4 regions of the Nocardia sp. NPDC050799 genome follow, and region 2 is predicted to be linked to each of the others. Evidence: riboswitches for the same ligand, from Rfam matches in the RefSeq annotation. Region 2 holds a riboswitch; each other region holds the start of a gene.
What was found. A riboswitch is a leader RNA that binds a small molecule or an ion and turns the genes downstream of it on or off. The one in region 2 is predicted to bind cobalamin.

Region 1 (7,421 bases), on a different contig from region 2:
ACAGCGCCGCGGCCAGCGCAACCCAGCCCAGTAGCCCGACCATCTGCCAGCTCGTCATCGCGAACTCTCCACTGCACCACCCTATTCGCCTGTTGTGCTCGGTCGTCGGCGCACACCCGGATTTCCGGTGCCGCAATGGTATTCCGATGACGAATGCGCCGGTTCCGGGTGGGTCGGTCGGCAGCGGCGCGTGATCACCGCATCTGCGGCAGTACCCGCCCCAGCGCGGGTATGGTCCAGTGATGGTCGACCAGCAAGTGCGTGTACCGGACCTGTCCACACGGCCGTACGAACTCACCGTGGAGCGGGTGATGACCGCTTCACCCGAACTCCTCTACTTGGCGTGGACCCAGGGCTTCGATATCTGGCTCGCGGAACCGTCCGCGGTGCAGATGCGGCCCGAGGTGAACGAGCCGTTCTATTTCGAGACCCGGGAGGAGGGGAACTCCCGGCCGCATTACGGCCGCTTTCTCCGTCTGGAACCGGGCCGGCTCGTCGAATTGACCTGGGTGACCGGCGCCGGCGGTACCGAGGGCGCGGAAACGGTGGTGCGCGTCGAGTTCGTCAAACAACCCCGTGGCATTCGATTGAGGTTGCGGCACAGCGGTTTTGCCGACGAAGCGACCCGCGACCGGCATCGGGCGGCCTGGCCCGCCGTGCTGGCCCGCCTCGACGAACGAACTGCGACGAAGTAAGGGTACGAGTAGGTTCGAGTCCTGCTCGCAACGAATTGTCTTCGAAAGGATCGTGATGCCCACACGTACCGCGCGCACCGCATGGACCGGTGGTCTGCAGGACGGCTCCGGCCAGGTCGAGCTGGTCAGCTCGGGGGTCGGCAAGTACGAAGTGTCGTTCCCGAAGCGGTCGGCCGATGACGCCGACGGCACGACCAGCCCGGAGGAGCTGATCGCCGGGGCCCATTCGTCCTGCTACGCGATGGCGCTGTCGAACGAGATCGCCCAGGCCGGCGGTACCCCGCAGAGTCTCGACGTCTCGGCCGCGGTGACCCTGGGGCCCGACCCGGCAGGCGGTTTCCGGATCAGCCGGATCGCCCTGACGGTGCGCGGCCGGGTATCCGGGCTCGACGAGGCGGGATTCGCGGCGGCGGCCGCCGCGGCCAAGGCCGGATGCCCGGTCAGCAAGGCTCTGGGCGGAGTGGACGACATCACCCTGGACGCCGCCCTGGAATCCTGACGTCTGTCCCGGGCCCCGAGCCGGGGCCCGGGATCGCGAAGAGCCCTATCCGGCCCCACCGGCGCCGTGCCCGGGCCGGAACCACGCCCGGGCACTCGGTGTGTACATGGCGGGGATCGCGACGAATACCGCGCAGATATGTCCGGCGCGAGTGATCGCCAGAAAGACGGTCGCGGCGCTCATATCGGTGAACACGCCGGTGCCCGCGGCCGCGAGCATCCGAACGGGCTCCACCACCAGTGACGCGGTGCCGAGCACGCCGATGCCCACGGTGAGCAGATTCCTGGCCCAGCGTTCGCCCCGCAGCATTCGCCACGCGATACCGAGAACCACCAGATAGATCCCGGTGCGCAGCAGCCAACCGGCGGTGAGCGCGCCGATATCCGCAACGTCGCCCGGTATGCGCGCGCCGCGGACCGCGGTTTCCGCGATGCCGCAGCCCACGGCCGCCACGAGCGCGACGAAGGCGGTCGTGACGGCCGCGGGCCGCCGAGCGAGTGGGTTGTCCGGGTGGGCGAGCGCGGTGTCGTTCATACACCGAACCTGCCCGGTGCCGGCCGTTCCCCGGATCAGCCCGCGGTAGCAGCGGCCTCCGGTACCCGGGTACTGCCGCGGGTGCTCCATTCGATGAGCGCGGCGAAGGCCAGGCCGATACCCACCCACAGCGTGGTCGATACCGCCAGCGACGCGGCGCGGAACTCCCACAGCAGGGAGGCGGGGAAGTCGGTTCCCACTTCGTCGACCTCGGGCAGCACCGCGTAGCCGAGAGTGACGACGAGTACGAAACCTGCCACCGCCGCGACGAGCCGGAGGGATTCGGGCCGCGCCCGCAGTGCTTTCCAGATGGACACACCGGCCGCGACGGCCACCAGGCCCAGCAGCACCGCGGCCACCCAGAGCAACGTGCGCTCGTTGATCGTTTCCGGGTCACCGACCGCCGGTGGGTTGGCCGGATATTCGAAGAACGGTACGGCCACCACCGCGACCCAGCCGGCCAGGCCGAGCCCGAGAACCAGCCGATGGCCCGGCAGCGCGGTGAACCGCCGGGCGTAATGCGCCGCGGTCGCGACGATCGCCCCGAACGCCATCCCGGCCAGCGCAGCGGCCAGGAACTGCCCGAACTTCTGCCAAGGCCTGCTCACCACGGCTTCGTCCCCGTGCGCGTGCGCTGTCTCCCCGTGCGTATGCCCGGTGCCGGAAGCATGGGCATGCTCCGGCGCGGGCGCCGCGGCCTCCTCGATGGCGATGGCAGCCTCGACCCGGGGTTCGCCGACGAAATTACCGACGACACCCGCGAGGAGACCGGCGATCAGACCGGCGAGCAGACCACGGAGCAGCAGGGCACCGAAAGATCCACTCAATGGCACGGGACACCCAGCAGGTGGCGCCCGTCGTGCATCAACTCGTGCAGGAACATTCCGCCGCGTGAGATGGCGCCCTGGTCGAATCCGACCAGATAGAGCGTCAACAGGGCCAGCGCAACGACGCCTACGGTGACGAGCACTGTCGCCGCCGTATCGGCAGCCCTGCTCGGGACATGGGTTATGGCCATGGTGGTCCTCCTCATCCGGATGCTCGCGTCCGGTTCGCGAGTTGCGCGCAGGTGCGGGTGTCTGACTCTGCCCACCCGTTCCGGCGTGGACATCACAGTGGCGCGACCGCTCCGGGTTTTCACCGGATTACCGCATCACCTCCGCTTTTCACCTCGAACTTTGACACCGGCTGTCGCCGGTCGTCAATATGCCCGCGAGAAAGCACTGGCCACGCCGCCGGCGTGGCCAGTGTGCGCGGACCGGATCAGGAGGCGGGCTTACCCGCTACGTCGAGTACGACCTCGAACTCCAGCAGCGAGGCACCGGTGGCGACCGGCTTGTTCTGCTGTCCGGCGTGTGCCTCCTTGGCGGGGCCGTCGCGCCACGCCGCGAAGGACTCCTCGGAATCCCACTGGGTGACCACGAAGTACCGATTCTCGCCGGCCGTGGGCCGCAACAATTGAAAGCCGAGGAATCCAGGGGAGTTCTCGACCGCGTGCGCGCGGTGGGCGAACCGCTTCTCCAACTCGGGGCCCGCGCCCTCGGGGACCTCGATCGCATTGATCTTCACAACAGCCATACCCTGAGCTTAGGTATCGCGGCTCCGGGTGGGACAGTGCCGCACGCCACAGCAGGGCCACTGCGCGCCGCGGGAGCGCCGCCACGCCCTGTGGAGGGATGTGAATAAACTCGGGCCGGTGTTGCACGACGAAGGTGGGACCGGGGTTCCGATACTGCTGCTGCACGGATTGATGGGCAGCGCCCGCACCTGGCAGGGCCAGGTCCGGTGGTTGCGCGACCACGGGCGGGTGTACACCTTCGACGCCGCCGGGCACGGCCGCCCCGCCCCGCCCGAACCCACCACCGACGCCCTCGTCGCCGATCTGGCCGACGCCACCGCGCGAATCGACGAGCCGATGATCGTGATCGGGCATTCGATGGGGGGCCTGCACGGCTGGGTGTTCGCGGCCACCCATCCGAACCGGGTGCGTGGGCTGGTGGTGGAGGATATGGCAGCCGATTTCACCGGCCGTACCGCCACCTACTGGGCCGCGATGGTCGAGGCCTGGCCGCAGCCTTTCGCCGATGAGGCCGCCTTGGTGGCGTATTTCGGCCCGGTCGCCGGTCGCTACTTCCGCGATTCGTTCCAGCGGGGCCCGGACGGTTACCGGTTGCACGGCGAGGTGGCCACTTTCCGGGACATCTCGGAGGAATGGGGGGTCCGGTCGTTCTGGGGGGAGTGGGGCAGGCTCACCGTGCCCACGCTGCTTATCGAGGGTGAACACACCATCACCCCGCCGGGTCAGATGCGCCGGATGGCCGAACTGCATCCCGCCGCCGAGCATGTCCAGGTTCCCGACGCCGGTCACCTGGTGCACGACGATCAGCCCGAGCGCTACCGGGCCGAGGTCGAGCGTTTTCTCGCCCGCGTCCGGCGCGGAGTTCCGGAAACCGCCGCCGAGATCTGAGCAAGCCCGGTCGCGGGCGCGCTTCAGCCCTCGCCGGCCAGGGCGAACCGTCCGTCGTCGGTCTGTTCGATCAACCCGTCCACCAGCAGCGAATCCAGTGCGCGGGCGCGCTGGCCGGGGTCACGGGTCCAGGCGAGGTCCAGCCGGACGCGTTCCACCGGTGCGTGCGCGGCCCGCAACACGTCGAGCAGTCGCCCTCGCGCCTGCCGGTCGGTGCCCTCGTACTTCTGTGTCCGGCGCGTCGATTCGGCCACCGGCCGGCCCGCTGTGACCCACGCGCACCGCGGCAGCGGGCAGCGGGTGCAATCCGGGGTGCGCGCGGTACACACTGTCGCGCCGAGTTCCATCAGGGCCGCCGAGAACACGGCGGCCCGGTCGATCCGGCCGGGCAGCAGTGCCTCGGTCTCCCGTAGATCGCGCGCGGCCGGATTACCGGCCTCCCGTCCGTGCACGGCCCGTGCCACCACCCGGCGGACATTCGTGTCCACCACCGGAACTCGCTGCCCGTAGGCGAAACAGGCGACCGCCCGCGCCGTGTAGGCGCCGATCCCGGGCAGTCCGAGCAGCACCTCGACATCGTCGGGCACCTGGTCACCGTGCTCGGCGGCCAAGACCTGCGCGCATTCGTGCAGGCGCAGGGCACGGCGCGGGTAGCCGAGTTTGCCCCATGCCCGCAGCACCTCGCCCGCGCTCGCCGCCGCCATGGCCGAGGGCACCGGCCAGCGCCGCACCCATTCCCGCCAGATCGGCTCCACCCGCGACACCGGCGTCTGCTGCAGCATGATCTCGCTCATCAGGATCTGCCAGGCACTCACCCCGGGCCGCCGCCACGGCAGGTCCCGGGCCGTGCGGGCGTACCAGTCGATCAGGGTGTCGGAGTCGATCGCGCCGGGGTCGATCGACACGACACCGCGCCCGCCCGGACCCGGTTTCCCGATACCTGCGCTGCTCACCCGACCCGCTCCGTTCGCCTCACCGTGCAGTTTCCCCGGTTCGGCGTGGTTGGACGCCGCGCTGTAACGGGACGGAAGCAAGCGAGCACATCAAATCGTGCAGAATGGACACCATGCCTCAGTCCAACCCGGTAAGTGCCTGGAAGTCGCTGCGCGAAGGAAACGAGCGCTTCGTGAACGGCACGCTGCTGCATCCTAGCCAGGGAGCCGCCGATCGAGCCAAGCTCGTCGCCGGCCAGCATCCGACCGCCGTGCTGTTCGGCTGCGGAGATTCCCGAGTCGCCGCGGAACTGATCTTCGATCAGGGGCTCGGCGATATGTTCGTCGTGCGCACCGCGGGCCACGTCATCGACGCGGCGGTGCTCGGGTCGATCGAATACGGAGTCGGTGTGCTCGATGTACCGCTGATCGTGGTGCTCGGGCACGACAGCTGCGGTGCGGTCAAGGCGACCCTGGAGGCGCTGGACGGCGGCGAGGTGCCCGGCGGATTCATCCGCAGCATCGTCGAGAAGGTCACGCCGTCGATGCTGATCGGGCGCCGCGAGGGGCTCGAATCGGTGGACGAACTCGAAGCCCGCCACGTGGTGGAGACCAGCAGCCTGCTGATGGAGCGGTCGATGATCGTTTCCGAGCGGGTGGCGGCCGGTAAATGCGCGATCGCCTGCGTCACCTACAAACTGGTCGACGGCCGGGCGAAGCTACATCGCGTGGTCGGCAATATCGGGGAAACGGTCTGACCCGTGGCCGGCTGTCGGCGCCACCTTCGGGTGTGCCGTTGACGACCGCTGCCGCCCGCTGCGCTTACCGTTGACACGTGTTGGAACCGACAGGACCGTTACCGCCGGAGATCTACTGGCGGCGCCGTGTGTTCGCCGTCGGCGCGCTCGTGGTCGCGCTCGCGGTGGTGATCTGGCTGGCCGTCACCGTCTCCCGGGGCGGTGACGCGCCCGATGCCGCCGCGGCGGCATCGATCTCCGAGACCACCGAGCCCGGCCCCGGGCCGGCCGCGTCGTCCACCACCACGGCTACCGGCACGCGTACGTCCGGCACGGTATCCGGTACGCGCAGTACCGAACCCACCCCGGCGGCCTCGGGCCAATGTGCCGACCAGTCACTGGCCATCAAGGTATCGGTGGGGCAGCCCACCTACCAGGTGGGTGAGGAACCGGTATTCGGCATCGTGATCACCAATATCTCCGGTGCGCCGTGCACCCGGGACATGGGATCCGGGCTGCAGCGTGTCTCCGTGCACTCGCTCGACGGTGGGCGGCAACTATGGGCGAGCACGGATTGTTTTCCCGACGGCGATCCGGATGTGCGCACCCTCGACCGCGGTGAGCAGGCCGCGTTCACAGTGACCTGGACGGGCGCGACCTCGCAGCCGGAATGCGCGGGGGAGCGGGTGCAGGTACCCGCGGGCGCCTACAACGTGGTGGCGCAAATGGGTTCGGTGCGCAGCGCGCCCGAACCCTTCAATATCGCCTGAGCGGAGTCACTTCTTCGTCAGGCCGGCCAACCGCAGGGCGCCGCGCAGGCTGGAAGCCTCGTGCAGGGTCATCGGTGTGGCCTTACCGTCGGTGCCCGGCGGGACCACCGCGGTGGTGAACCCGAGTCGTTCGGCCTCGGCGAGCCGGCGGGTCACCGAGGTGATCCGCCGGACCTCCCCGGCCAGCCCCACTTCGCCGAGGATCACCCAACCGGGCGGCAGCGCCGTATCCCGGGCCGCGCTGGCGATGGCGAGCGCGACGGCGAGGTCCGCGGCGGGCTCGGTGAGCCGCATACCGCCGACGGTGGCCGCGTAGATGTCCTGTTTGCCGACATAGAGACCGCACCGGCTCTGCAGCACCGCCAGCACCATGGCCACCCGGTTGTAATCCAGTCCGCTGACGGCCCGCCGGGGCGCCGGCGCCTGCGTTTCCACCGTGAGCCCCTGTACCTCGCCCACCAGCGGTCGCTTCCCGTCCATCGCGACGGTGACCGCCGTACCCGGCACCGAATCCGCACGATGATGCAGAAACAGGCCGGAAGGGTCTGTCACACAAGCGATTCCGTCGTCATGAAGTTCGAAACAGCCCACCTCGTCCGCGCTGCCGAACCGGTTCTTGATTCCGCGCACCATCCGCAAGGTGGTGTTCTTGTCGCCCTCGAACTGCAACACCACATCGACCAGATGTTCCAGCGTGCGCGGACCGGCGACCGCGCCGTCCTTGGTGACATGTCCCACCAGCAGGACGGCGATACCGCTCGCCTTCGCCAGCGACGTCAGCGCCGCG
Region 2 (7,421 bases):
CAAGCCACCGATCGGTTCCGCTACGCACCGGCGGCGGGTCCTCGGGTCCGCACGGCTCTCCGGCCGATGCCCGGACGCTGTCGATACCCCCTTGTCTCTATCGTGGGTCCGTGCCCATGCCACCCGCCGGTCTCGCCGCGGACACCGCGCCGATCACACGGATCGTCACCGATCTGCTGGGTGCCGACCTGCTCGGCCTGTACCTGTACGGGTCGGCGGTGACCAGCGGTCTGCAGTACGACAGTGACCTCGATTTCCTGGCGGTCACCGCCACGGCCCTCGATGACGCACTGCGTTCGCGTCTGTCCGGGCGACTGCTCCGGCAGTCGGGACGATGGCCCCGCACCGGCGAGGCCAGACCGGTGGAACTGACCGTGGTGGCGCGTGACGCCGTGGTGCCGTGGCGCTTCCCGCCGCGCGGCGAGTTCGTGTACGGCGAATGGTTGCGAGCGGAGTTCGAGCGCGGTGCGGTCGAACCGCCCGCGCCAGACCCCGATCTGGCGATCCTGCTCGGCATGGTGCGCGACTCGTCCGTGGCGCTGGCCGGACCGCCCGCCGCTCGGTTACTGGATCCGGTACCGCCGGGGGATCTGGTCCGCGCGATCACGGCGAGCCTGCCCACGTTGATCGCCGGCGTGGACGGTGACGAGCGCAATGCCGTCCTGACGCTGGCCCGGATGTGGATCACCGCGGAGACCGGGGCGGTGGTCTCCAAAACCGAAGCGGCCCAGCGTCTCGCGGCGCGGATGCCGGCCGTACACGCCGCGTTGCTGCGCCGCGCGCGGGACGGCTATCTCGGTGCGGCGGTGGACGACTGGGCCGGGCACCGTGACGAGGTGGCGGCGTTCGTGCGATATGCCGCCGCGGGAATCACGGCCGCCGCGGTCGCCGGCCGAGAACAGCACTGAACACTCCACCCGGACCGCTACCAGGCGATGGCCCCCTGCGCGCCGACGAAGGAACCGTCGGTGGACACTTCCGGCGATTCCGCCGCCGCGAGGACGACCTGGGCGGCCTGCTCCGGCGTCGTCGGCGCGTCGGCCGCCGCGGGAGCCAATTCGGTCGCGACGAAACCGGGGCATACCGAGGTCACCCGGACGGCGGTATCGGCGAGCGATTTCGCCAGGCCGACCGTAAGGCTGTTCAGTGCCGCCTTCGACGCCTGGTAGCCCGGGACCACCATCGAGTAGTACGCCGACTCCGGGTTCCGCTGCTCGGTGAGCGAGCCCATCTCGGTGGAGATATTGATGATCCGCCCGGCCGGTGCGCGGCGCACCAGCGGCAACAGCGCTTCGATCACATTGGCGGGGCCGAAGGTGTTGGTCATCAATGTCTCGGTGAACGCGCCGGGATGGGCGAAGTTCACCGTGCCGGTGGCGGTGGCCTCGGGCAGGATGCCGGCATTGTTCACCAGTACATCGATGTGATCGTGCCGTTCGGCGAGGGAATCGTGCAGGCACCGCGCGCTGTCCACCGAGCACACGTCGAGCACCTCCCCCTCGGCCGCCAGGCCCGCCGACCGCAGTTCGCCCACCACGGCCTCCACCGCCGGCGCGCGGCGTCCGGTGACGATCACCCGGTAACCCGCGCGGGCGAACGCCGTCGCGGTGGCGCGTCCGATTCCGCGGGTCGCCCCGGTGACCACCACGATCTTCTCCGACATGTCGTTCCTTTCGTAATTTCCGTTCGTGCCCTATGAGCATCGCGGAGGGCATACGGTGCGCGCTGGCAGGAAATCGCCGTCGCATTCGCCCGCGGCCGGTCCGCCGGTTCGAGCGGGTCGAACGTCCAGTTCACTGTCGGATAGCATGGTCGGCGGCCGCACTGCGGTCGCGGCGTGATGAGGGAACCCGGTGGAAATCCGGGACTGGCGCGCAACGGTGACACCCGCGTGGTGGAGTCCGATCACTCATCCGCCGAGCTCGGTTCCGGCCTCGCGCACAGGCCCAGACGCAAGGAGTCCACGCCGTGACGCGGTCCTTTTCTTCGGCGGTCACCGCCGTGGTATCCACCCTCCTGCTGGCCGGATGTGCCGGTTCACCCGGCCCGGGTGGTCCCGCCGCCGGGTCCGCCGCCGGCTATCCGGTGACGATCGAGAACTGCGGCGTCGAGGTCACCGTGGCGGCGCCGCCGCAGCGGGCGGTCGCACTCAATCAGGGGTCGGCGGAGATCCTGCTGTCGCTCGGTCTGGCCGATCGCATGGCCGGCACCGCCACCTGGACCGATCCGGTGCGGGAGAACCTGGCCGCCGACAACGCGCGGGTGCCGCGGCTGGCCGACAACCGACCCTCGTTCGAGGTCGTCCTGGACAAGGAACCGGACTTCGTCGCCGCCTCCTTCGGCGGCACCCTCGGTCCCGGCGGGGTGGCCGAGCGGCAGCAGTTCACCGAACTGGGTGTCCCTACCTACCTCTCGCCGACCGACTGCGACGGCAAAACCGATATCAGCGTCAATGCCGACGGTGCCCGCACCGAACCGCTGACCATGGATTCGGTGTACCGGGAGATCCGCGACCTGGCCGCCGTCTTCGATGTCGCGGACCGCGGGGAGCGGCTGGTCACCGAACTGCGCGACCGCTACGCGGCCGCGTCCGGGCGGATCGCCGCGGAGCGGGTCTCGCTGGCCTACTGGTTCGCCGACACCTCCACGCCGTACGTCGCGGGCTGCTGCGGCTCGTCCGGGATCATCACCGACGCGGTGGGCGCGAAGAACGTTTTCGATGACACCACCGACGAATGGCCGCAGGTCAGCTGGGAGGCCCTCCTCGACCGCGACCCCACCGCCCTGGTCCTGGCCGACCTGAGCCGGCGCAGCCTCGCCGGGGACGCGCTGGACAGCAAGATCGCCTTCCTGGAATCGAATCCGGTGACCGCGAAACTGACCGCGGTCCGCGAGCGGCGCTACATCGTGGTCAACGGCGCCGATATGAACCCCTCGATCCGGACGGTCGACGGGGTCGAGAAGGTCGCCGACGCGCTGGAGCGGTGGGGTTACGGTTCGTGAGCTCCGCAGCGTCGAGCACCGCCGCCCGGCTCGCCCGCGCGCCCGCGACGGCGGCGCTGGTGGTGGTCGGGGCGGCCGTACTGGTCGTCTCGATGGCCTTCACCATCACGATCGGTCCGGCCGAGCTGTCGGTCGGGGAGGTCTACGCCGTGCTGTTCGAGAAACTCGGCATCGGCACCGCGGCCGTCTCGCCGATCCGCGAAGGCATCGTCTGGCAGTTGCGGCTGCCACGGACCCTGCTGGCCGCGATCTGCGGTGCCGGTCTGGCGGTGTGCGGGGTGGTCATGCAGTCGCTGTTGCGCAATCCGCTCGCCGATCCGTTCGTGCTCGGGATCTCCTCCGGCGCGTCGACGGGTGCGGTACTGGTGGCGGTCCTCGGTGTGGGCGGCGGTCTGATCTCATTGTCCACCGGCGCTTTCCTCGGTGCGCTCGTATCGTTCGGGCTGGTGCTGATACTGGCCGCGGGCGCCGGAGGCGGCACCGCGAAGGTGGTCCTGGCCGGGGTCGCCGGAACCCAGCTGTTCTCCGCGCTCACCTCGTTCGTCGTGCTGTCCTCGGCCGACGCCGAACGGACCCGCGGCATCCTGTTCTGGCTGCTGGGTTCACTCGCGGGCGCCACCTGGACCGATGTGGGCACGACCGCGGCCGTATGCGTCGCCGGGCTCGCGCTGTGCCGGTGGTACGCGTCCGCGCTGGACGCGTTCACCTTCGGCTCGTCGACCGCCGCGACCCTGGGCGTCGCGGTCGGCCGGACCCGGCTGATCCTGCTCGTGATCACCGCGCTGATGACCGCGGTAATGGTCAGCGCGGCCGGAGCGATCGGCTTCATCGGCCTGGTGCTACCGCACGCCGCGCGTTTCCTCGTCGGCCCCCGGCACAGCCGGCTGATCCCGGTGACCGCGGTACTGGGCGCGATCCTGCTGGTCTGGGTCGACGCGCTCGCCCGAACTGTGTTCGCGCCGCAGGAGGTACCGGTCGGCGTCGTCACGGCACTCATCGGTGTCCCCGCCTTCGCCCTGCTGCTGTTCCGCACCCGGAGCGCGCCGTGACCGGCCGGGCAGCCACGAACCGGCCCGCGAACCCGCGGAGCGCACGGTGACACTGCACGCACAGGATCTGTCCTGGACCCGCGGCGGCAACCTTGTCGTCGACGCGGTGACCGTCCGGCCGGAACCCGGGCAGACCGTGGGTCTGCTGGGACCGAACGGTTCCGGTAAATCGTCGCTGCTGCGTCTGCTGGCCGGTGTTTCACGACCGGATCGCGGCAGCGTCACCCTGGACGGAACGCCCCTGCACCGTTTCGGCCGGCGTCCGCTGGCCCGCCGGATCGCCATGGTCGGGCAGCACGCGCACACCGAGGTCGATATCACCGTGCGGGATGTGGTGCGGCTCGGGCGCATCCCGCACCGCGACGTGTTCGGCCGGGACGGTGACGAGGAGCCGGCGATCGACCGGGCCCTGCGCGACACCGGGCTCACCGGCCACGCACACCGCTTCTGGGGCACCCTCTCGGGTGGCGAACGGCAGCGGGCCCAGATCGCCCGGGCGCTGGCCCAGGAGCCCGGTGAGCTGCTGCTCGACGAACCGACCAACCACCTCGATATCGCCCATCAGCTCGATATCCTCGAGCTGGTCACGCGGTTGCCGCTCACCACCGTCGTCGCCCTGCACGACCTCAATCTCGCCGCGATGTTCTGCGACTACCTGCTGGTCCTGGACCGGGGCCGGGTCGCCGCGCACGGCACCCCCGCCGAAACCCTCACCGAACAACTCGTGCGGAACGTCTACGGTGTCGCCGCCACGATCACGGTCGACGACGGCGTGCCGGTCGTCCGCTATCGGCGCCCTGCCGTAACCACTCGCTCCGGCTGACGGACGCGGTACGGGGAATGGACAGGCCCCGGCGCGATGGTGAACCCCAGGAGTTACCGTGCGCTGTCTGCGCTACGGCAGGCCGGGACGGCCGGAGCAGTACGGGTCACACCCGGGTGGCCGACCGGGTGTGACCCGTACTGCGCAGGCCCGCACAGGCGTCGGTGAGGAAGTGGCCCGAGGCCGTCCAGTGCGCATACGGCAGAATTTACGCCACCGGATTCTGCACGACGTTCTCCCGAGGCCCGCGGCGGTCGAATCGGTGCGCTCGATCCTGTACTTCGACGCCGATATCGTGGGCACCCACCTCACCACCTTCGCCATCTGGGGTGTGCTCTCACTGATCGTCGTGGCGCTGATCGACCGGTTCCGGCCGCCGCGGACGCTCGCCCCCGTCGCCGCCGAATCCTGAATCGCGCGAACATCTCCCGGTCGGGGGTCGCGGCATAACGCGCCGCGATCACCGGCCGGGGCGGAGAGGCGAAGGCGGGTCCGGCGCCGATTCGAACGGTGGCGCACAGACGACACGGTGCACGAGGCGGAGTTGCCCTTCGATTGCCGATATCATCGCAGGCGCCCGATCGAATCTGAAGTACAGGTAGTACCGATGACAAGCCAGCCGCACACCGTATCCCCCGAGAAGCCGAAGGCCGTTGCGGGGCCGGACGCGGTGGCCGATCCGCGACCGGTTCCGGACCGGGACTATTTCCCGCCCCCGCGGGAACTGTGGGGCAATCTGAACGGCTGGACCTATCCGGCGGTGTTCCTGGTAGCAGTGCTCGCCACTTTCCTGCTGGCGCAGGCCGCGCTCGCGCTGGATTCCGGGCAACCGTTACAGCCGGCGTTCCATATCGCGGCCGCCGTCTGGGTCACCTCCTACCTGCCGATGCTCTCGGCGACCTCGCGTGGCCGTTCGCGGATCCGGATCGAAGGCGCGCGGTTCGCCAACAAGCAGGACACGCTGGAGATCCGCCGGTCCCTCGGTTACGAGGTCGCCCTGGTCGTCTGTTTCCTCGGCCTGGCGACACTGTGCGCGATCTTCGGTATCGGCACCTGGACCGGCACGCTCACCCTGAATCCGCATCCGCCGATTCCACCGTGGGTGGCCCTCACCGCCGCCGGGCTGGTTCTGCTCTATCTCTGTGTGTACGCGCAGCGACCGGAGATCCGCCGGCTGGTGCTGACGCCGATGCATATCGTGCTGCCCACCAAAACCTCGGTCGCGAACATGGTGAGCTGGACCTCGATCGAACAGATCGAGGTGGTGTCGCGCAACAATTCCAAGGGCACCATCCGGATCTCCCGCCCCGGCCGTAAACCCGGTCGCCGGGTCACGAAACGTATCCACGCGGAGAAACTCTCGATCGGGTCGGCGGCCACCTACTGGCTGATCCGCTTCTACCACGAGAACCCCGACCTACGTTTCGAACTCGCCGACGAACGGGCCGCCGCACGGTTGCGCAGCTACGCGGTCGTCCCGGGCCCCCGATAGCCTGTCGGCATGGTTCGGGTCCGGCAGATGCACGAATGGACGGTGAGCGCGGACGAGGCCGTCGCCGTGCAGCAGCGACTGCGAGACCGGGTACGCGTGGGTGACGAGCACGGCCCGATCCGGCGGGCCGCCGGCCTCGACGTCGCCTACCGCGATCCCGATATCGCGATAGGCGTGGTCACCGTGCTGGATGTGGATTCGCTGACCGTGGTGGACCGGTCGGTCGTCCGGGAACGTATCGAGTTCCCGTATATCTCGGGTCTTTTCGCATTCCGTGAGATACCGCCGCTGACCCGAGCGCTCGAAGCCCTGCGCGTGGAGCCCGATGTGCTGGTCTGCGACGGTCACGGGCTGGCCCATCCCCGCCGGTTCGGCCTCGCCGCGCATCTGGGTGTACTCACCGACCTGCCGAGTATCGGTGTGGCGAAGAAATCCTCCGGCGAATATCACGAACCCGGCCCGGTGCGTGGTGATTCGAGCCCGGTCACCGTGGACGGGGACATCGTCGGCCGTGCCCTGCGCACCCAACCCGGAGTCAAACCACTGTTCGTCTCGGTCGGACACCGCTTCACCCTCGACTCCGCCTGCGCGCTGGTGCTGCGGCTGGCCCCGCGCTACCGGCTACCGGAGACCACCCGCACAGCCGATCATCTGGGCCGTATCGCCTGATCCGGCGGCCGGACCCGCCCCGGCGAGGTCGTCTCCGCGGTCAGACGCGGACCAGATCGTCGGCGTGGATCACCGGACGCTGCATACCGTCCGGCAGTTCCCGGGTGGAACGGCCGAGCACCGTCGCGAGTTCGGCGGCGTCGTATTCCACGACCCCCCGGGCCACGACCGTACGATCCGGGCCTACGAGATCCACCACATCACCGCCGTGGAACCGGCCGCGGACCCCGACGATTCCGGCGGCGAGCAGCGAGCGCCGGGCATTGGCCACGGCCTCGACCGCCCCGGAATCGATGAGGATCGCGCCCCGGCTGTCGGCGGCATGCCGGACCCAGAACCGGCGCGCCGACAGCCGTACCGGGCGGGCGGCGAAAGCGGTGCCGAC
Region 3 (7,421 bases), on a different contig from region 2:
CGGCAGGTACCCGACCCGGACTCCCGGGGCGCGGCGGACCGCGCCGGCCAGTTCGATCCCGGGTCCCACCGCATCGGCCAGCGCGGTCGCGATGGTCGTCTTACCCGCGCCCGACGGCCCGAACAACGCCACGATCTGCCCGGCCTCGATATCGAATCCGATATCGCGCAGGATCACCGCCTCGCCGGCGCGGGCACTGAGCGCGCGCACCGAGATCAGTGGCCGGTCAGCCATGGCCACCCGCCCGGCGCAGATCTCCCGCCGCGACGGCACGCGGATCGGCGAGCAGATCGTCCACCAGGAGATTGGTGCCCACCACCAGCAGCACGATCAACGCCCCGGGCAGGACCACCGACCACGGCGCGATCAGCAGCGCGTCCTTGTTCGCCGCGACCGATACCGCCCAATCGGTGGAGGTGGTGTCGAATCCGAGTCCTAGGAAATTGGCGGAGGCGAGGAAATAGACCGCGGCGGTGAAGCGGACCCCGAGGTCGGCCGCGAGCGGCCGCGAGATCTCGCGCGCCGCGTAATTCCCGTACCGGAACGACCGGCTCTGCCCCTGCATCCGCAGCGCGTCCATCACCGGTCCGTGCACCACCCCGGCCGCCGCCGCCCGCACGAAACGCGCGATCGGTGCCACCAGCGCCAGCCCGATCGCGCAGGCGATCATCACCGCCGAACCGCGGCCGCGCAGCGCCGCCACCATGATGATCAGCAGCGACGGAATACACAGCAGCACGTCGATCGGGCGCATCAGCAGATCGTCGAGCCAGACCCGCGGCGCCGCCGCCGCGGCCATCCCGATCAGGAACCCCACCAGATATGCCCCGAGCACGGTCAGCAGTCCGGTCAGGAGAAAGGTCTGACCGCCGGTGAGCGCGGCCGCCAGGACATCCCGCCCGAGCCGGTCGGTGCCCAGCGGCGACCATTCGGACGGCCCGAACGGCGTCCCGCGTTCGGCCGGCGCGGGCCGGGCGAGCACCGGACCGGCGACCACGAATACCAGCGGTACCGCGATCAGCGCCGAGTACAACCACCGCCGCATACTCATCCGCGCTGCTCCGCGGCCGGCTGCGGGTTCATCCGGTACCCCGCCATATCGATCAGCGTGTTGACCACGACCGCAAGGGTGCCGGTGACCGCGACGATCGCCAGGATCACCGGATCGTCCCGGTTGCCGATGGCGCCGACGAGTTCCGACGCGATACCCGGCACCGCGAAAACCGCCTCGACGATCAGCACTCCCGACAGCAGGCCGTCACCGGTGCGGCCGAATTCCTGCATCGCCGGGGCGAGGGCGTTGGGTGCGATATGCCGGGCGAGCAGCGAGACCCGTCCCACGCCCAGGCGGCGGGCCGCGGCGATATACGGCCGGTCCAGTACATCGATGACGCCGGCCCGCACCAACCGCACCAGCGGGGCCGCCACCCGGGCCACGGTGACGACCAGCGGCAGCACCAGATATTCGGGCCGGGCCGGCAGCGCGGCCGGATCGACGCCGAGGAAGGTTGCGGGCAGCAGATCGAGGCGGATCGACAGGAAGGTCACCAACAGGACCGCGAGGACGAAATCGGGGATCGAATCGAATCCGATACTGATCGCGGTGATCACGCGGTCGCGCGCCGAACCGGGGCGCGTTCCCGCCGCGAAACCGGCGGTCACCGCGAGAGGCACCAGCAGGACCAACGCCGACCCGGCGAGCAACGCGGTGACCAGGAACGGGCCCGCGATCATGGTGCCGACCGGTGCGCCACTGGCATAGGAGGTGCCGAAATCCCCGCGCACCGCCGCGCCGAGCCAGTCGAGGAACCGGGTGACCGGTGCCGCGTCGAGCCCGAGCAGCTGCCGGGCGGTCTGCTGCTGCGCCTCGCTCAGGATGGTGTTGCTCTGGATATCGGCGGCATCGCCCGGCAGCAGCAGCGACAGTACGAACACCAGAACCAGCAGGACCAGCAACTGCCCGGCGCCCAACCCGGCCCGGCGCAGCAGCAGTCGCGGCAACGCCCGTGAATTCCCGGCCATCGGGCCGCTACCGGATCCCGACCACGACGCGGTCGTCGCCGTACTGCCAGACCGTCCCGGCCTCGGCGAAACCGGCGGCGCGTAGGAAAGCGGTGTAGTCGCCGGCGGTGGGCCGATCGGTGACCGTGTGCTCGAATCCGCCGTCGCGCAGGCGCGCCGGCTCGGCGAGTTCGTCGGCCGCTCCCACGGCCGCCCACCACGCCGCCCAGTCCTCCCCCGCGGCCGAGCCCACCCGCTCGGCCCGCCGGGCGGTCAGCGCCCGGCCCAGATCGTCCAGTCGCGGACCGTCCGGCCCCTCGTACAGATGGTCACCGTCGACGAAGACCCCGCCCGCCGGCAGCGCCCGGGCACAGGTCTCGATCAGCGCGCGCAGCGGTGCCCGGTTCATCCAGTGCAGTGCCGTGGTGCTCACGAACGCGTCGGGGGCGCGCTCGAGGTCCAGCGCGGCGAACCAGCCGGGCGCGCGCAGATCGGCGGATACGGTCCGGAACCGCGGTGAACCGTAGACGGTGTCGGCCAGCGCCAGCAGCAGCGGGTCGGCGTCGACACCGACGACGGTGGCGCCGGGAATGCGGGCGAGCAACCGGCCCGCCAGGGTCCCCGGGCCGACGCCCAGATCGACGATCAGGGGATCCGGCCGGATGAGCAGTTCGGTCAGCACATCACCGATCACCTCGAACCGGGCCTCCCGGTCGGGCAGGTAGTACTCCTGCTGGCGATCCCAGCGTTCGACCCAGTACCGTGCCCGGTCCGGATCGAGCCGCGCGGCGGTCATCGGGCCGAAACCGCGTCGAAGCGCGCCCAGTCGTGCGAATTGGGTACGGCGGCCGGAAGCTGCCGGAACCGGTCACCGGCGGCGCTGTTCCAGTGCGTGGTGCCGAAGAACACGAAGCCTCCTCGATCGTGCAGTATTTCGTGCATGTCGCGGTAGAGCGCCGCCCGGCGGTCCGGATCAGGGGTGGCCTGCGCGGTCGTGTACAGCGCGTCGAACTGCGGATCGGACCATTTGGTGCGGTTCTGCGGGGATGTGCTGAGCAGCCGCGAGGCGAAATGGTTGGGGATCGGCAGCGGCCCCGACTGCCCCATCGTGAGATGTCCCGTCCGCAGCGCATCGGTGTAATAGCTGTCCTTGGAACCCAGCACCACGTTCACCCGGACTCCGCATCCGGCGGCTTGCTCGGCGAACAGCCGGGCGGCTTCGACGAACCCGTAGGCGACCGGGGCGGTGAACAGATCGAAACTCAGCTCGCGTACCCCGGCCCGGCGCAGCAGCCGGCCGGCCTCGTCGGGGTCGTACTCGTGCTGCGGCAGATCGGCGTAGTACTGGTAGCCCTTACCGAAGACATCGTTGCCGACCTCCCCTTGACCTTCGAACGCCACCTTCACCAGTTCCGCCCGGTCGACCATCCGCATGACGGCGCGTCGCACATCCGGGTTGTCGAACGGCGGCCGGTCGGTCTTCATGGCGAAGAAATGGATTCCGCTCCCGGGGGTGGACACCAGTGTGACGCCGGGGTGCCCCGCCAGCGTCCGCGCTGCCGACGGCGTGAGGTTGTCGGCGTAGTCGATTTCGCCGCCGCGTACCGCGTTCACCCGGGCGTCCGCCTCCGCGCTCACGATCCGCAACTGCCCGACGGCGGGCGCGCCGTCCCAGTAGTGCTCGTTACGGTGCGCGGTGAACTGCCGGCCGGCCTCGAAGGAGTCGAAGACGAAGGGCCCGGTGCCCACCGGGCGGGTGAAATCGGCGGCGCCGTCCTGCACGATCTTGGTGCCGTACACCGACAGTGCGATGCGGAACTCGAACGAGGGCCGCTTCAGCACGATCTCGACGGTGCGGTCGTCGATCGCGCGACTGCCGGCCAGGTCCACCTGGTCCAGCGAGGACGCGGCGATGAACGGGCGCTGCGGCGCGGGCCCGAGCACCCGCGAGAAGGTGTACAGCACATCGCGTGCGGTGAACTTCTTCCCGTCGTGCCAGGCCGCGTCCCGCAGCGCGATCCGCCACCGGGTGCCGTCGGCATTCGGTTCGGCCGATTCCGCCAGCCGCGGGATCGGTGTCATCGAACCATCCACCTCGAACAGACCGTCGTAGACGGCCTTCATCCGGGCTTCGTCGATGAAGAGGGTGTGCACGCCGGGGTCGATCCCCTCCCCGGCGCCGGAGCCTTGGAAGGCGGCGGTGAACGTATCGGTACCGGCGGAGGAGCCGCGGCCGCAGCCGAGGGCCAGCGCTCCCGCGGCCAGCACACTGCCGACCAGAAACGCTCGGCGGCTCGACTCCGGTGGTGCACAACGCATATCCGACTCCCGTCGCGTCAGGCAGGGTCACGCGACGAAGACATGCGAAACGGACCGCGCTCGAGCGGCTCGTTCGGCGCATCGACCATACCCACGTGATCATGACCGTTTCTGGTTCATCCGCAGGTATCTGGCTGCGGCCCGCATGCGAGCCACACAGTTGCGGGACAGCGCCGGATTCGCACCGGACTTCCCTACGAACATCGGTCACATTACCCAAGCGCCCCGCGGGTGACCATCGTCTCGCCTACGCGATACCCGTCCCGTCAGGTGGCGGACGGTACTGCCACGCCGGGCGAACGCACAGCGTGTGATCCAGGCCGCCACCGGCCAACGTTTGCCGCCGGCTACCAGGTGGTAGTCATCCAAGGAAATGCTCTCGCCGTGGTCCGTTCTCGCCAGGACGGTTCGAGAGGGGGCGGCACAACGGGCAACAGGTGGCTAGGAGAGTCGGGTGTCGGTAGTTCTCGTGCTTCAGGCACGCGGTCTCGGTGATCTACTCACCGCTGTGCCGGCATTACGTGCACTGCGCCGGGCCCGCCGCAGCGATCATCTCGTGCTGGCCGCGCCGCACCGCCTGCGTCCCATCGTGGATGTGATCGCCTGCGTGGACGAGTTCGTGCCCATCGCCGATCCGCAGGGCCTGCGCTGGGATGGGCCGCCGCCGAAACTGGCGGTGAACCTGCACGGCGCCGGCACCGCCCCGATCGTGCAGCTCGGCAAGACCGGGGCCGAACGTATCCTCACGTATCGGAATCCGGCGTTCCCGGAGATCCCGGCACCCGAGTGGCAACCCGACCACCATCCGATCGACCGCTGGTGTCATCTGCTCGAATTCGACGGGGTCGGTGCAGATCGGCGCAATCTGGGCCTGGTGCCGCCGGTGGCCACCACCAGTCATCGCGACAGCGTGGTCGTCCATATCGGCGCGAGCACGGCCGCCCGGCGCTGGCCCGCGGACCGATTCGCGGCGGTGATCCGGCATCTGCTGGTACTCGGCCACGAGGTCGTGCTGACCGGTGACGAGAGCGACCGGGAGAACGCGCTGGGGATCGCGGCCCGGGCCGGACTGTCCGGCCGGCGGGTGCTGGCCGGTACTCAGAACCTGATCGAATTGTCGGCGACGGTGGCCGAGGCCTCCGTGGTCCTGTGCGGTGACACCGGCGTCGCCCATCTCGCCACCGCCTTCGGCACCCGCACCGTGCAACTGTTCGGTCCCACGGCCCCGGATCAGGGCGGGCCGCCGCGGCACCTGCTGACCCGGCACGAGGTGCTGTGGGCCGGGCGCATCGGCGACCGTCATGCCTCCACCACCGATCCCGGCCTGCTACAGATCGGCTCGGCCGAGGTGATCGCTGCCCTCGACCGGCAGCTGAGCAAACGTCGCGGCGAAGCGGGTATGACCGGCAGTCCGGCGTACCGCCGGGTCGGCTGAGGGGCCGGCGCTACCGGTCGTCCCGGTTCGCGGCTTCGCTGAGCGCGGCGGCGTAGGCGGCCAGGGCGCTCTGCCAGAACTGTTCGAGGTAGTCGCGGGCATCGCTGAGACCGCGGGGGTCCAGGGAGTAGAGGCGGTGGTTGCCCATCGGCCGCATCATCACCAGCCGCGCGTCCCGCAGTACCCGCAGATGCTGCGATGCCGCCGAGCTGGTGATCCCGACCTGGGCGGCGAGCTCGCCCACCGAGCGCGGCCCGGCGGGCAACGCCTCGAATATCGCGCGCCTGGTGGGGTCTGCCAGGGCGACCAGCGGCGCGACTCTGTTAGCGACCACTGAAACAGTGTCGATCTTCTGGCACACTTCGGTCAAACTAGATCAATGTCTCACTTGCGCAGCTCGGCGGGCGGTATTTCCGGTTCCGTTATCGGACGGTAATACGCGACCTGGGAATATATGATCTCGTGACTGTTGCCACATAATTGCTGACTCGGCGTGTCGGTCCCCTAGCTTGTAACCATGCCCGTGACCCTTCCGTTACCTTTCCGTAAGCTCACGGTGTCGTCGATCGGACGTCGCCCCATCACGACACAGGTTGTCGCCACCTCGACAGCCCTCTGCGCCGGTTTCGCGCTCTTCGCCGCAGGAGCCGATTCCGATAACGAACAGATCACCCCGGTAGCCGCCATCTCGGAGGCGCCGGCCGACCCCGCCGACCGCGCGCCCGCCGAACGGCCGGCCACCTCGCACGACCCCGCCGCGTGGGCCCCGCATCAGGCCGCCGGTGACAATCAGCCCGCTCCGGTGTCCTTCCCGTTCTACGAGCCCCCGCGCCAAACCACGGTACAACCGGCCGACGGCGTCGTGTCCTCGGGCTTCGGGGCACGCTGGGGCACCAACCACAACGGCATCGACTTCGCCGCGAACATGGGTTCGCCCATCAGGTCGGTCACCGACGGTGTCGTGATCGAGGCCGGTCCGGCCACCGGCTTCGGCCTGTGGGTCCGCGTCCAGCAGGACGACGGCAGCGTCGGCGTCTACGGCCATATGCAGGACATTCTCGCCTCGGTCGGCCAGCAGGTGCAGGCCGGTGACGTGATCGCCACCGTCGGCAGCCGCGGCCAGTCCACCGGACCGCACCTGCACTACGAGGTCCACCAGCCCGGTATCGGCCCGGTCGACCCGCTGCCCTATCTCGCCGGTCGCGGTCTCGTCCTGAACAACCCCGGCTGACCCTTACCCCCGGCCGATCCGACGGCCCCCGGCATACCGGGGTACCGGCCGCACCCAGTCCCATAGTGGGACGCGGCGGCCGGATCCCCGTTCCTACCGTCGGATCATGTCCGCACTGCTCCCCAGCGTCCCGGTTCCCGGACGCCCCACAACTTCCGATCCATGTCGGGTGATCGGACGCCTGCACCGGCCTTTGCTGCTCAGTTCCGCGGCAATGGCCGGTCTGGTGTTTACCGGCCTGATCGCGATGGCCGTCGACGACCGCGTCCTACTCGGCGAATCGGTCTGGCTCAAACCGGTCAAATTCGGGCTGGCGTTTCTGCTGTACTCGCTGACCCTTGCCTGGCTGCTGTCACTACCCCACCGTGGCCGGCGGGTGACCTGGTGGCTGGGGGTCGTGTTCTCCGTCACCGCGTTCGTGGACGTGGGATTCAT
Region 4 (7,421 bases), on a different contig from region 2:
GTTCCATGCCGGCCGCGACGAAACGAGCCGCCCTCCTCGCCGCGGTGACCGGGGACGCGGGCATCGTGATCGGTACCCACGCCTTGATCCAGGACGCGGTCGAATTCTTCGATCTGGGCCTGGTGGTGGTGGACGAACAGCACCGGTTCGGGGTGGAGCAGCGCGACGCGCTGCGGGCCAAGGCGAAATCGGGTTTCTCCCCGCATCTGCTGGTGATGACCGCGACCCCGATTCCGCGCACCATCGCCATGACCACCCTGGGCGACCTGGAGACCTCCACGCTCACTCAGCTGCCCCGCGGGCGTTCGCCGATCCAGTCGAAGGTGGTACCGCGCCGGATGCATCCCAACTGGGTGGACCGGGCCTGGGAGCGGATCACCGAGGAGGTCGGCGCGGGCCGGCAGGCCTATGTCGTGTGCTCGCGGATCGGTGACGACGAGGACGGTTCCGGGGCGCGGGGCAAGAAAGCCCCGGAGAAGGAGGCCCCGTCCACCCAGGCCGTGGTGGACGTCTTCGACCGCCTGCGCACCGGACCGCTCGCGCGACTGCGGATCGGGCTGCTGCACGGACGGCTGCCGACGGATGAGAAAGACCAGGTGATGCGCGACTTCAATGCCGGCGATATCGACGTGCTGGTCTGTACGACGGTGGTCGAGGTGGGCGTGGACGTGCCGAACGCGACCGTGATGGTGATCGTGGACGCCGACCGGTTCGGCGTGAGCCAGCTGCATCAGCTCCGCGGCCGGATCGGGCGCGGAGCGCATCCCGGGTTGTGCCTGCTGATCACCGATGCCGCGCCCGGAGGTCCGGCGATGGCCAGGCTGGAGGCCGTCGCTGCCACCACCGACGGATTCGAACTCTCGGTCCTCGATCTGCGGCAGCGGCGCGAGGGCGATGTGCTCGGTGCGGCGCAGTCGGGAACCACCCGGTCGTTGCGCCTGCTATCGCTGCTCGACGATCTCGAGGTCATCACCGCCGCCCAGGAATTGGCCCGCGCTGTGGTGGAGCAGGATCCCGGGCTGACCCGGCATCCCGGGCTGGCGGCGATGATGCACGCCGCCGTCGATTCCGAACGCCTGGAGTACCTGGCCAAATCGTGATCGGGATGCACGGGAACCGTGCCGGGACCCTCGGCGTCAAACCTGGCAACGGAATCGCCGAGGGGAGAGGTTGGCGTCATGGAGGAAAGACAGGGGTGCCGGGCGGTACGGCGGGGTCCGTCCGCGCCGTCCCGGATCAGGCCGGTGCTGCGGGTGGCGCAGGCCTGCCCGCACTGTGTGGTCCGGCGGACGAAGCGCCGGGAACCCGGGACAGGGGAGCTGGAGGGCTGAACGGCCCGGGCCGCGCGCGAGGCGGCCCGGGCCGGGAATTCAGCGGACGTCGCGGGCGGCGGCCACCATATTGCGCAGAGATGCCTCCACCTCGGCCGGGCCGCGGGTCTTCAGGCCACAATCGGGATTGACCCAGAGACGTTCGGCCGGAACCGCTGCCAGGGCGGCGCGCAGGGACGCGGTGATCTCCTCGACGCCGGGCACCCGGGGCGAGTGGATATCGTAGACGCCCGGTCCCACCCCGGCGGTGAAGCCCGAGGCGGTCAGATCGTCCAGTACCTCCATTCGCGAGCGGGCGGCCTCGATGGACGTGACATCGGCGTCCAGCCCGGCAATGGCGTCGATCACCTCGCCGAACTCCGAATAGCACAGATGGGTGTGGATCTGGACGGAGTCGGCCACCCCGGAGGTCGCCAGCCGGAACGCGTGCACCGACCAGTCCAGGTACGCCTGTTGATCGGCTTCGCGCAGCGGGAGCAGTTCCCGCAGCGCGGGCTCGTCGACCTGGACGATCCGGATACCGGCGTTCTGCAGATCCACCATCTCGTCCCGGATCGCCAGGGCCACCTGCCGGGCCGAATCCGGCAGCGGCTGGTCGTCACGGACGAAGGACCAGGCCAGGATGGTGACCGGGCCGGTAAGCATGCCCTTGACCGGTTTGTCGGTGAGCGACTGCGCGTAGGTGATCCAGTCCACCGTCATCGCGGCCGGGCGGAAGACGTCACCGAACAGGATGGGCGGGCGCACGCATCGGGTGCCGTAGGACTGCACCCAGCCCAGATCGGTCGCCGCGAATCCGTCCAGCTGTTCGGCGAAGTACTGCACCATATCGTTGCGTTCCGGTTCGCCGTGCACGAGGACATCGAGCCCGAGTTTCTCCTGCAGCGCGATGACCTCGCCGATCTCCGCCCGCATCCGCCGCACGTACTCGGCCCGGTCGATCTCTCCGGACCGCAGCGCCGCCCGGGCCAGCCGGATGGCCGAGGTCTGCGGGTAGGAGCCGATGGTGGTGGTCGGCAGCGACGGCAGGTGCAGGCGCTCCCGCTGGAGGGTCCGGCGCTGTTCGGCCGGAGCCCGCCGCGCGGCGTCCGGGCCCAGGGCGGCCAGTCGCGCCCGCACCTGGGTGTTGCCGATCCGTGGATCGGCGCGGCGGCTCGCCGCGGCGGCACGGGCGGTTTCCAATTCCGCGGTGACCGCCTCGGTGCCGGAGTGCAATCCCGTCGCCAGCACGCGCACCTCGGCGGTTTTCTCGGTGCCGAAGGCGAGCCAGGAGCGCAGCGCGTCGTCGAGCCGCGTCTCCACCGCCAGCGAGTACGGGATGTGCAGCAGCGAGCACGAGATGGAGACGGCCAGGGCCCGCACGCTGCCCAGCAGGGTGGCCAGCGTCGACAGCGCGTCGTCGAGGTCGGTGCGCCAGACATTGCGGCCGTCGACCACACCCGCGACCAGCAGTTTGCGCGACAGCGCGGGGACTGCCGCCACCGCGGCGACATCGGTACCCGCGACCAGATCGAGGGCAATACCTTCGACATCGGTGGCGGCCAGTGCTTCCAGTGCGGCGCCCGGATGCCCGAAATAGGTGGCCACCAGCACCGCCGGCCGCTGCGCCGCCGTGGTGAGTTCGGTATAGACCCGGCGGACCGTCGCCAGTTCCGCCGGGGTGAGATCGGTGACCAGCGCGGGCTCGTCGAGTTGTACCCAGCCCGCGCCCGCGTCGGCGAGCAGCCGCAGCAACTCCCGGTACAGCGGGACTAGTTCGTCGATCCGGTCCAGCGCCGCGCCGCCGGTGGTCTTGGCCAGTTTCAGGAAGGTGACCGGTCCGATGACCACGGGCCGGGCCGGCACTCCGAGCTCGATCGCTTCGGCCACCTGCGCCAGCAGGTCTTCCGGATGGAGACCGAAGGTGGTGTCCGGACCGAGTTCGGGCACCAGGTAGTGGTAGTTGGTGTCGAACCACTTGGTCATCTCCAGCGGTTCCACCGCCTCGGTTCCGCGTGCGGCGGCGAAGTAGCGGTCCAGCCGATCCGTGATCCCGGCCACCCGGGCGGGCAGGGCACCGAGGAGGACGGCGGTGTCGAGCATCTGGTCGTAGTAGGAGAAGGTGCCGACGGGGATCGAATCCAGGCCGGCGGCGGCCAGTTCTGCGTACTGGTCCCGGCGCAGCGCGCGGCCGGTCTCGTGCAGCTGCGCCGCGTCGATCCGGCCCGCCCAGTAGGACTCGGTCGCGCGTTTCAGTTCCCGGCGGGGCCCCACCCGGGGGAGTCCGAGAACCGTTGCGGTGAACGGGTGGTGCGAAATAACAGTCACGGTGTGCTCCAGTGCTGAAGTTCGACGGACGTCGCCCTTCCCGGGCGCACAACACCGATGAGACCCCGAACGACCCGTCCGTGCGGTCGGGTCGGATGTCAGCACTGGTGGCGGCGCCCGCTCCACGAGGCGACGGCCACCGGATACGGCGTATCCGGTACAACCGGCAGGTCTTCGGACTCGCGGGCACCGGCCTGTCGGCCGACCTACTGGCCGTCGCTTCCCAGGCGTGCTGCCCAGTGCTGATGACGGCGGTCGTTCCTGCTCACCGCTGCGGGACAGTTCCGGATTTCCACCGGATTCCCTCTCACCCGCGTGGTGCGGGCTTCGGCGCCGGGGGCGGACGTTCGGGGCTCCTCGTCGTCCGGCCGGCGGACCAGCTGCGGGTCCACCATAACGCGGACGCACCGAGCCCGCCCGCGGCGGCTCGAACAGCGTCCGGCTTCGCACATCTTCGCAAGAGGCCCGGACTGCTCGGATAGCCGGGAAATGGCCGCAGCGGATGATACGCACAGGCCGGGATCGTGGGCGGTGAGATATGACGGTGCGGTGAACAGGACTTCGCAGCGTTGCCATACGTACTTGTGAAGATTTTGCGAAGTGGACTTCGCTGTCGCCCCTGGGTGTGGCGCCGGGTACGTTGGTTCAATGTTCTCGAAAGTCTTGGTTGCCAACCGCGGCGAAATCGCCATCCGAGCCTTCCGCGCGGCGTACGAGCTCGGTGTCGGAACGGTTGCCGTCTTCCCGCACGAGGACCGCAATTCGGTCCACCGCCTGAAGGCGGACGAGGCATACGAGATCGGCGAGGAAGGTCATCCGGTCCGCGCCTACCTCTCGGTCGACGCCATCATCGAGGCAGCGAAGACCGCGGGCGCCGACGCGATCTACCCCGGCTACGGGTTCCTGTCGGAGAATCCCGATCTGGCCGCCGCGTGCGCCCGGGAGGGCATCACCTTCATCGGACCGTCGGCCGAGGTTCTCGAATTGGCGGGCAACAAGGCCCGCGCGATCGCCGCGGCGCGGGAGGCCGGGCTGCCGGTCCTGGATTCGAGCGCGCCCTCGGCCGATGTGGCGGAGTTGCTGGCGGCCGCGGAATCCATGGAATTCCCGGTATTCGTCAAGGCTGTCGCCGGTGGTGGCGGGCGCGGTATGCGCCGGGTGGCCGAGCGGTCCGGGCTGCGGGAAGCGATCGAGGCCGCCTCGCGCGAGGCGGAATCGGCGTTCGGCGATCCGACGGTGTTCCTGGAACAGGCCGTGGTGAACCCACGGCATATCGAGGTACAGATCCTGGCCGACAGCCAGGGCAATGTGATGCACCTGTTCGAGCGGGACTGTTCGCTGCAGCGGCGGCACCAGAAGGTGATCGAGCTGGCCCCCGCCCCGAATCTGGATCCGGCATTGCGGGACCGGATCTGCGCGGACGCGGTGGCCTTCGCCCGGCAGATCGGGTACAGCTGTGCGGGCACGGTGGAGTTCCTGCTCGACGAACGCGGCGAACATGTGTTCATCGAGATGAATCCGCGGATCCAGGTGGAACATACGGTGACCGAGGAGATCACCGATGTGGATCTGGTGCAGTCGCAGTTGCGGATCGCGGCCGGGGAGAGCCTCACCGACCTGGGACTGAGCCAGGACACGGTGACCATCCGCGGTGCGGCGCTGCAGTGCCGGATCACCACCGAGGACCCGGCCAACGGATTCCGTCCCGATACCGGTCGAATCACCGCCTATCGCACCCCCGGCGGCGCCGGTATCCGCCTCGACGGCGGCGCGAACCTGGGCGCGGAGATCGGCGCCTACTTCGATTCCATGCTGGTCAAGCTCACCTGCCGCGGCCGGGACTTCCCGGTGGCGGTGGCGCGGGCCCGGCGGGCGCTGATGGAATTCCGGATCCGCGGTGTCACGACCAATATCCCGTTCCTGCTCGCGGTACTCGGCGACGACGATTTCACCGCGGGCCGTATCACCACCTCGTTCATCGACGAGCGCCCGGAACTGCTGGCCACCCGCGAACCCGCCGACCGCGGCACCAAGATCCTGAACTACCTGGCCGATGTCACGGTGAACAAACCGCACGGCGCCCGGCCGACCGCGGTGTACCCGCACGACAAACTGCCTGCGATCGACCTGTCGGTGCCGCCGCCGGCCGGTTCGCGGCAGAGACTGCTGACGCTGGGCCCGGAAGGATTCGCCCGCGCGCTGCGCGAACAGAAGGCCGTCGGGGTCACCGACACCACCTTCCGCGACGCGCACCAGTCGCTGCTGGCGACCAGGGTACGCACCAACGGCCTGCTCGATGTGGCCGGGCATGTGGCGCGACTGACCCCGGAACTGCTGTCCATCGAGGCATGGGGCGGGGCGACCTACGATGTGGCGCTGCGGTTCCTCTACGAGGACCCGTGGGAGCGGCTGGCCGCGCTGCGCGAGGCGATTCCCAACATCTGCCTGCAGATGCTGCTGCGCGGCCGCAACACCGTCGGCTACACCCCGTATCCGGAGCGGGTGACCCGGGCATTCGTGGCCGAGGCCACCGAGACCGGTATCGATATCTTCCGGATCTTCGACGCCCTGAACAATGTGGACCAGATGCGCCCGGCCATCGACGCGGTGCGGGAAACCGGTACCGCGATCGCGGAGGTCGCGCTGTCCTACACCGGTGATCTCACCGACCCGGACGAGAAGCTCTACACCCTCGATTACTACCTCAAACTGGCCGAGCAGATCGTGGACGCGGGCGCACACGTGCTGGCGATCAAGGATATGGCCGGACTGTTGCGCGCGCCCGCCGCGGCGAAACTGGTGACCGCGCTGCGCAGCAATTTCGATCTGCCGGTCCATGTGCACACCCACGACACCCCGGGTGGGCAGCTGGCCACCTATCTCGCCGCCTGGCAGGCCGGTGCCGACGCCGTCGACGGTGCCTCGGCCGCTATGGCCGGCACCACCAGCCAGCCCGCGCTCTCGGCGATCGTGGCCGCCGCCGCGCACAGCGAATACGACACCGGGCTGAACCTGCGCAATGTCTGCGATCTGGAGCCGTACTGGGAGGCGCTGCGCAAGGTGTACGCGCCGTTCGAATCCGGCCTGCCGGCGCCCACCGGGCGCGTCTACACCCACGAAATCCCCGGCGGGCAGTTGTCGAATCTGCGCCAGCAGGCCATCGCCCTGGGGCTGGGCGATCGGTTCGAGGAGGTCGAGGCGAAGTACGCGGCCGCGGACCGGTTGCTGGGCCGGCTGATCAAGGTCACACCGTCCTCCAAGGTGGTCGGTGACCTGGCGCTGTCGCTGGTCGGCTCCGGTATCGATATCGAGCATTTCGCCGCCGATCCGGGACGTTACGACATCCCCGATTCGGTGATCGGTTTCCTGCGTGGCGAACTCGGCACACCGGCCGGCGGCTGGCCCGAGCCGTTCCGGGAGAAGGCGCTCGCCGGCCGTGGCGCGGCCAAACCCGAATCCGAGCTGTCCGAGGCGGACGAAGCGGGTCTGTCCGGTACCTCCGATGAGCGCCGCGCGACCCTGAACCGGCTGCTGTTCCCCGGCCCGACCGCGGAATTCCTGGCGCACCGGGAGAAATACGGCGATACCACCGGACTGTCGGCCAATCAGTTCTTCTACGGCCTGCGGCACGGCGAGGAACACCGGGTGCAGCTCGAGAAGGGCGTCATCCTGCTCATCGGGCTGGAGGCGATCTCCGAACCCGACGAACGCGGGATGCGCACGGTCATGTGCATCCTCAACGGGCAATTGCGTCCGGTATCCGTGCGGGATCGTTCCATTGCC

Region 1: linked by a shared signal. The riboswitch ahead of AB0H42_RS20805 (CbtB domain-containing protein) and the one ahead of AB0H42_RS13290 (ABC transporter substrate-binding protein) in region 2 are both predicted to bind cobalamin.
Region 3: linked by a shared signal. The riboswitch ahead of AB0H42_RS18365 (ABC transporter substrate-binding protein) and the one ahead of AB0H42_RS13290 (ABC transporter substrate-binding protein) in region 2 are both predicted to bind cobalamin.
Region 4: linked by a shared signal. The riboswitch ahead of metE (5-methyltetrahydropteroyltriglutamate--homocysteine S-methyltransferase) and the one ahead of AB0H42_RS13290 (ABC transporter substrate-binding protein) in region 2 are both predicted to bind cobalamin.

Annotation. Positions count from the first base shown of each region.
Region 1 is NZ_JBFAHF010000019.1:94,139-101,559, reverse strand. Features, by position in the region: gene AB0H42_RS20830 (histidine kinase) at 1-58, opposite strand, end outside; gene AB0H42_RS20825 (SRPBCC domain-containing protein) at 243-695, shown strand; gene AB0H42_RS20820 (OsmC family peroxiredoxin) at 751-1,194, shown strand; gene AB0H42_RS20815 (hypothetical protein) at 1,240-1,728, opposite strand; gene AB0H42_RS20810 (CbtA family protein) at 1,764-2,561, opposite strand; gene AB0H42_RS20805 (CbtB domain-containing protein) at 2,552-2,746, opposite strand; cobalamin riboswitch at 2,780-2,931, opposite strand; gene mhuD (mycobilin-forming heme oxygenase MhuD) at 2,992-3,306, opposite strand; gene AB0H42_RS20795 (alpha/beta hydrolase) at 3,425-4,195, shown strand; gene AB0H42_RS20790 (A/G-specific adenine glycosylase) at 4,219-5,100, opposite strand; gene AB0H42_RS20785 (carbonic anhydrase) at 5,262-5,885, shown strand; gene AB0H42_RS20780 (hypothetical protein) at 5,963-6,634, shown strand; gene radA (DNA repair protein RadA) at 6,641-7,421, opposite strand, start outside.
Region 2 is NZ_JBFAHF010000010.1:176,423-183,843, forward strand. Features, by position in the region: gene AB0H42_RS13280 (aminoglycoside adenylyltransferase family protein) at 117-908, shown strand; gene AB0H42_RS13285 (SDR family NAD(P)-dependent oxidoreductase) at 926-1,663, opposite strand; cobalamin riboswitch at 1,800-1,933, shown strand; gene AB0H42_RS13290 (ABC transporter substrate-binding protein) at 2,020-3,003, shown strand; gene AB0H42_RS13295 (iron chelate uptake ABC transporter family permease subunit) at 3,096-4,052, shown strand; gene AB0H42_RS13300 (ABC transporter ATP-binding protein) at 4,099-4,875, shown strand; gene AB0H42_RS13305 (hypothetical protein) at 5,138-5,287, shown strand; gene AB0H42_RS13310 (hypothetical protein) at 5,483-6,367, shown strand; gene AB0H42_RS13315 (endonuclease V) at 6,377-7,036, shown strand; gene proB (glutamate 5-kinase) at 7,077-7,421, opposite strand, start outside.
Region 3 is NZ_JBFAHF010000016.1:75,415-82,835, forward strand. Features, by position in the region: gene AB0H42_RS18345 (ATP-binding cassette domain-containing protein) at 1-234, opposite strand, end outside; gene AB0H42_RS18350 (ABC transporter permease subunit) at 227-1,051, opposite strand; gene AB0H42_RS18355 (ABC transporter permease) at 1,048-2,022, opposite strand; gene AB0H42_RS18360 (class I SAM-dependent methyltransferase) at 2,030-2,797, opposite strand; gene AB0H42_RS18365 (ABC transporter substrate-binding protein) at 2,794-4,320, opposite strand; cobalamin riboswitch at 4,424-4,568, opposite strand; gene AB0H42_RS18370 (glycosyltransferase family 9 protein) at 4,775-5,755, shown strand; gene AB0H42_RS18375 (metalloregulator ArsR/SmtB family transcription factor) at 5,766-6,089, opposite strand; gene AB0H42_RS18380 (M23 family metallopeptidase) at 6,273-6,986, shown strand; gene AB0H42_RS18385 (hypothetical protein) at 7,093-7,421, shown strand, end outside.
Region 4 is NZ_JBFAHF010000005.1:110,776-118,196, reverse strand. Features, by position in the region: gene recG (ATP-dependent DNA helicase RecG) at 1-1,100, shown strand, start outside; gene metE (5-methyltetrahydropteroyltriglutamate--homocysteine S-methyltransferase) at 1,371-3,638, opposite strand; cobalamin riboswitch at 3,786-3,991, opposite strand; gene AB0H42_RS07525 (pyruvate carboxylase) at 4,287-7,421, shown strand, end outside.